Regions from separate parts of the Methylomusa anaerophila genome, predicted to be linked through region 1. Evidence: predicted binding sites of a transcription regulator. Region 1 holds the regulator's gene; each other region holds the start of a gene.
The links. The regulator HrcA, encoded in region 1, represses chaperone genes, less so after heat shock. The targets are predictions, from matches to a motif close to TGTTAGCACTCNNNNNNNNNGAGTGCTAACA.
Positions count from the first base shown of each region.

Region 2: a site for HrcA is predicted at 1,317-1,347, ahead of htpG (molecular chaperone HtpG). Genes of this name have one in related genera too.
Region 3: a site for HrcA is predicted at 906-936, ahead of groES (co-chaperone GroES). Genes of this name have one in related genera too.

Region 1 covers NZ_AP018449.1:3,805,828-3,808,036, reverse strand. Annotated here, with positions in the region: gene MAMMFC1_RS17140 (TCP-1/cpn60 chaperonin family protein) at 1-691, opposite strand, end outside; gene hrcA (heat-inducible transcriptional repressor HrcA) at 804-1,835, opposite strand; gene hemW (radical SAM family heme chaperone HemW) at 1,937-2,209, opposite strand, start outside.
Region 2 covers NZ_AP018449.1:3,175,418-3,177,626, forward strand. Annotated here, with positions in the region: gene htpG (molecular chaperone HtpG) at 1-1,183, opposite strand, end outside; gene MAMMFC1_RS14210 (TetR/AcrR family transcriptional regulator) at 2,049-2,209, shown strand, end outside.
Region 3 covers NZ_AP018449.1:3,270,542-3,272,750, reverse strand. Annotated here, with positions in the region: gene groL (chaperonin GroEL) at 1-534, opposite strand, end outside; gene groES (co-chaperone GroES) at 576-860, opposite strand; gene MAMMFC1_RS14750 (ANTAR domain-containing response regulator) at 1,433-2,014, opposite strand; gene MAMMFC1_RS14745 (sensor histidine kinase) at 2,028-2,209, opposite strand, start outside.

The sequences.
Region 1 (2,209 bases):
CCAGTGCGTCATCAATAAGCAAAATTTTTGCTTTTTCGATTCTTTCCGGCATTTCTTGCGTCATACGTTCCTGATTAACAATAACGCCCATAAATACTTCATTATCCGCACCGGCTTCAGCGGTTATTATTTCCGATAATTTAAATGTATTTTCGGATAACTTACCGACACCGATCAGGCGCGCGGCTTCCACTACCAAATCGGCAATATCCTCATGTTCTCTACCGGCAATCATTGCGATTCGACGTAAAATCGGGTCATCAATATCATTTACTTGGCGCCCTCGCTCCTTGATCGCTTTTATAACATGGGCAACTCCATATTTAACTCCTTCAATTACTCTGGCCACCGGCACACCCCGTATTACCTGACTAACACCCTCGGCAACAAGAGTACCGGCCATAATCGTTGCGGTGGTAGTGCCGTCGCCAACCTCCGCTTGCTGAGCTTTAGCAATGTTAATGAGCATTTTAGCGGCCGGATGGTTTACATCCATCTTATCCAAGATCGTTACACCGTCGTTGGTAATAATTACTTCACCGAATCGGTCTACCAGCATAGTATCAAGCCCTTTGGGGCCAATTGTACCTTCGACGGCGGCAGTAATAGCCCTCACGGCGTTAGCATTGGTCATTAACGCTGCCAAACGCTCATCTACGTCAGCGCCACTGCCTGCTTGTTTAAGATTCATCCAATTATCCTCCAATCCAGTCTAATCCAGTTTAATCAAAGTTGCTTGCTTAAATTATGATTGCTATTGTTGAAATACCGGAAAATATCGGCCACAATTACAATTGCAAAGTTTATATTAATTTGTATTTACTTAATATTTCACCCAAGTGCTTATGCATAAATTCCAGCACAGCCATTGTTTTACCATATTCCATTCTCGTAGGGCCTAATACGGCTACAGTTCCCACAATCTGTCCTTCGACGCGGTAAGTTGCTTGAACAACGCTGCAATCATGAATACCCGAAAACTTGTTTTCATGACCAATTGTTACAATTACACCGTCACTTTCATTCGTATGCAAAATATCACATAACAGCTTCTCTTCCTCCAGCATGGATAGAAGGTCTTTTACCTTGTCAACATCCCTGAATTCCGGCTGGTTTAGAACCTGAGTCGTACCGCCAAGGTATATTTTTTCATTTTTCTCAGCCGTAAGAGCATAGATCAAGAGCCCCAGCGCAGTTTCAAAAAGGCCGGGATCAGCTAGAATATCCCGCTGTATTTCTTTTAATAATGAAGACTTAATCCGATCTAACGACAACCCACCCAGCCGGTTATTAATCCCGGAAGCAACCACATGCAGATCGTCATTGCTTAACCCTTCAGGAATTTCAATGATTTTGTTCTCTAGCAAGCCATTGCTCGTGACAATAACGACAATTGAACGCCGCTCATCCAAAGGTAAAAACTGTAGGTATTTGAAGGTACACTGAGATATTTGCGGTGCCAGAACCAGAGAAATATTCCGGGTTACGCGCGAAAGAATTTTAGCTGTTTCCTGGAAAACTTCCTCAATCCGGCGAACTTTTGTCTGGTACCAATTATCAATTATTGCAATATCCCGCTCGGAAATTTGCGGCGGCGATAACAGGCAGTCAACATAAAAGCGATATCCTTTGGCTGAAGGTATCCGTCCGGCAGAGGTATGAGGCTGCTCAAGATAACCAAGTATCTCCAGATCTGCCATCTCGTTGCGAATAGTAGCCGGACTAATGCCAAGTTCGTATTTTCTAGCGATAGTTCTTGAGCCAACTGGTTCGGCGGTGGAAATATAGTCATCTATTATTGCCTGTAAAATTCTCCTTTTCCTTTCATCCAGCATCTGCTCCACCTTCCATTGTTAGCACTCGAATGAATCGAGTGCTAATATCTATATAAGAAAATACCACTCTATGGGTCTAATGTCAAGATATATGAAGGTCTCTAATCAGGTAAAAAACTGCGAAATACAATATTGCCATATTTCATTCCCAGGGGAGTCAACGCTATCTTATTTTTTTTAATAGCCAACAGGCCCTGGTTGGAAAGGCGTGTTATTACCGGTTGATATTTTTTAATAAAATCTGCGCCAAATTCAAGGGAAAAGTCCGGCAGTAAAAGGCCTTCCGTTGTGCGCAAAGATAAAAAGATATATTCAGCCATAGCTTGATCTCTACCAGGATGCTCGGTAATACTAACAGGCGAACAGTTATCGTT
Region 2 (2,209 bases), 630 kb from region 1:
CGTATTTGGGACGATCTTTTGTCAGTAAATTTTCCAGAGTTTTTAATACGCTTTTTTCCAGGTTTTTGCCGATAAGTTTCAATTGTTTGCTGTGCTGGAGCAGCTCACGGGAGATGTTGAGGGAAAAGTCGGGAGAATCGACTAATCCCCGCATAAACCTTAAATATTCGGGGAGAAGATCCTGGCAGTTGCTCATGATAAAGACGTTCTTGGAGTAGAGCTGAATTCCGTATGAAAAGTCCCGCTGGTAGAAATCCAACGGTGCATGGGCGGGAATGAACAGCAAAGTAGTGTATTCTACGGTGCCTTCTACTTTGGAATGGATGATTTCCAGCGGGTCTTCCCAGTCATGGAAGAGGTTTTTATATAATTCATCATATTCTTCTTTTTTAATTTCATTTTTATTGCGGGTCCACAAAGAAGTCATGGAGTTCAGAGTGCGGAGTTCGATAACCTGTGCCGCCGGCTCGTCTTCTATTATTTTTCCGTCTGCGTCTCGCGGTTTTTCCTCTTTGATGAAATTCATCTTAATGGGATAACGAATATAATCGGAGTATTTTTTTACCAAACTTTGAATGGTGTAGCGGTTTAAATAATTTTCGCCGGGGTGCTCGGCGGAGCGATATTCTTCGTTGAGGGTCAAAATAATAGTGGTACCCCGTTTTTCTTTAGCAAACTCTTCAATGGTATACCTGCCGTCGCCGGTGGACTCCCACTTGACTCCTTTTTCCTGGCCGGGGGCACGGGTAATCAAAGTTACTTTATCGGCAACCATGAAGGCAGAATAAAAACCTACCCCAAACTGGCCAATCAATTCATTGTCCGGAGCTGCTTCCTTTTCCTTCAGTTTTTCCAGAAAAGCCTTGGTTCCTGATTTGGCGATCGTGCCAATGTTGTCGATAACTTCGTCATAGATCATGCCCATTCCATTGTCCGAGATGGTTAAGGTATTAGCGGTTTCATCAGGCTCGATCACAATTTCAAAGTCGGAATCTCCCGCCAACAGATCCAGGTTGGTTAAGGATTCAAACCGGATCTTATCAATGGCATCCGAGGCATTGGAAATTAGTTCCCGCAAAAAAATCTCCCGGTTGGTGTAAATGGAATGAACCATCAGGTCCAACAGTTGCTTGGTTTCAGCTTGAAACTCCCGGGTTTCCTTAGAGATTGCTTCTTGAACCATATATCAAATCTCCTTTTTCCTTATAATTTAATCTGGCTTAGTACGAATCTATATAGTCTTCAAAAATGATTTATGATTACAATTGCACAATCGCAATGCCAGGATAAAAATCATTTTTGAATTCCATATATGTTGTTAGCACTCTTGTGATATGAGTGCTAATTTTGTTTATATAATACTCTAATTTTTTTTCGAAATCAATTTGGTTGTACCATAATTTTGTTTAAATAATGGCATTTTATTGCTGCTTATATTTAAATAGCTATTGTATATGCAATCTATTTTTCCTTTTTATATTGTACTACATATTGTCCAGAATCCTAGTTTGCGAATAATTAACATTATCTTAATATTGCGCGAGCTTTGTCTTTGTATAATAAAGGTAATAAATAGAAATTGGCAGAAAGCAAAAAATGTACTGAATATTTTGTAAAGAACATTAACGATATTGCTAAATAGTTGTTTTCTTTAGATAATTATATCATTTATGCTAAATTTGTCATAGACGGTTTGAAGCTTAAGCAGCGTTATTAACCTATAATTAACATTGATTTTGTTGACGGGAAAAAGTTGATTATTTATCCTATAGACGTATAGATTATTAATCAGCGGTATTGCAAAATGTAAGAACTCTAATGATGGCAATATAGCAATATGGTAATATGGTAATATAGTAATAATGAGGAAAAATTTCTAAATGATATATTGATTTCCGGAAACTGTAATACTATAATGGTTTTAGGGGGTAATCAAAAGTTTATTTTGCCAGAGATAACTTTATAACATTATAACTTTTTAATAACTGTTTTATTTATTTAAGAACGAGTTAATAAACGATGCATACGTACAAGTAGGTGATGGGTTTTTGGATGAACTAAAAGATCTTATTCTTGATAAAGCAAAAGACAGATTTGACCGGTTCGGTTTTAAAAAGACGACGATGGACGAAATTAGCAGGGATTGCAAAATTTCAAAAAAGACGATTTATGAACAATTTAAAGACAAGGAAGATTTGTTCATATGTTT
Region 3 (2,209 bases), 540 kb from region 1:
GGATTCTTCAACAGTGATAACACCGTCTTTACCTACTTTTTCCATGGCTTCGGCAATCAGCTTGCCAATTTCAGCGTCAGCGGCGGAAATAGACGCAACCTGGGCAATAGCATCTTTAGTCTCAATTTTTTTAGAGCTTGCTTTAATCTCGCTGACAAGTACTTCAACGGCCTTTTCAATACCTTTTTTGAGAATCATGGGGTTGGCACCTGCGGCAACATTGCGCATACCTTCGCGGATCATGGCTTGAGCCAAGAGAGTAGCGGTAGTAGTACCGTCACCGGCTACGTCATTCGTTTTGGTGGCAACTTCTTTAACAAGTTGAGCACCCATATTTTCGAAGGGATCTTCAAGTTCAACATCACGGGCGATGGTTACGCCGTCATTAGTAATGGTAGGAGCACCGAATTTTTTGTCCAGAACAACGTTACGACCTTTAGGTCCAAGAGTTATTTTAACAGCGTTGGCAAGGGCGTTAACACCTTTTTCCAGTGCACGACGTGCTTCTTCATCAAAAATAATTTGCTTAGCCATTATGTATTACCTTCCTTTCGTTTCGGTTTAATATTATTCAACTATTCAACTATTGCCAGGATATCTCTTTCGCTGAGAATGAGGTACTCTTTACCATCAATCTTAACTTCAGTACCGGCATATTTGGAAAAAATAACTTTGTCACCGGCTTTAACATCAAGCGCAATCCGCTGACCGTTATCCAATACTTTCCCGGTACCGACAGCCACAATTTTACCTTCTTGCGGCTTTTCCTTAACGGTGTCCGGCAGGACAATTCCACTTTTGGTAACTTCTTCCTTTTCCAAAGCCTCGATTACTACTCTGTCGCCTAACGGCTTAATCATGTGAGAAAACCTCCCTTTATAGTGTAATAATTTTCAACTGTTTATTGTTAGCACTCACTAACATTGAGTGCTAATTCCATAAATTATAATATAAAAAAACGCTCTAAAAATCAAGAGCATTTTGCCCAGAAATTCATAAATTTTTTGTAAAAAACAAAAAAAGGTAGAGCACAGGCTGCTTTACCCTTTGAAAATCACCGTATCAACTCAACTTAACAACTGCCATGAACTATACCTGAAAATAAATTTTCATACCGAGAAGCCAGAGCAAAGGCGTACCGGAGGTCCGTGCCATCAGATGGAGATAAGCTAACTACTTAGATCGGTTGGAGCGAGCACCGCAAGAGCCGATACAGACGGCGGTTATCCAGCAGTTTCCATCTTAACGAGTAGTTAAGCTTGTATCTACCTAGCTTATTAACTGCCCCGAACTGCTTAGAAGTCGTTAGATGCTAGGCGCAACGAGGACCGGAACGGAAGCGTACCGGTTGTACGCTGTAGTGAGGACCGCAGGAACAACGACGCAGATGGCGGCTTATAAGCAGTTCCCCTCTTAACGTGAATAGTTTTTACTACCGTTTGCGAGTGGCAGACTCAACAATAGCCTCCGCCACTTCCCGAATAGACTTGCGTTTGCTCATACTGTATTGCTGAATACGCCTATAGGCCTCACTCTCAGTAAGGCTATAGGCATCCATAAGAATTCCTTTGGCACGATCGAGTATTTTACGAGTCTCCAATGAATTCTTAACTTCTTCCAATTCCTTTTCCAGTTCCGCAAACTCCTGAAATCTTGATAACGCAATCTCCATAGCCGGAAATAGGTTAGCTTCTTTTACCGGTTTCACCAGGTAGGCAAGTACGCCGGAATCTTTTGCCTTTTCCACAATTTCCTTCTGACTAAAGGCTGTCAGTAGTAAAACCGGAGCTATTTTTTCATTTGAAATGATCTTGGCTGCTGTAATACCATCCATTTCCGGCATCTTAATGTCCATAATAACAAGATCCGGGTTATGTTTACGAGCCAGTTCCACAGCCTTGATTCCGTCCGCTGCTTCTCCAACTATGCTATGCCCGGCCTCCTCCAACAGTTCTTTTAAGTCCATCCGGATAATGGATTCATTATCCGCGATTACAATCCGCAAAGATTCCATATTGCCAACCTCCTTAGTCTCCTTTTGCACTTTCTGCAAGTCGCGGAATAATAACTGAGGCGTGAGTTCCAGTATCGGAATAAATCCTAAACTTGCCGCCAAGATCGGTTTCAACGAGAGTCCTCACAATTTGCAGACCGAGACTGTTGGTGGTCTGCAGATTAAAATCTTTCGGCAGTCCAACTCCATTGTCGT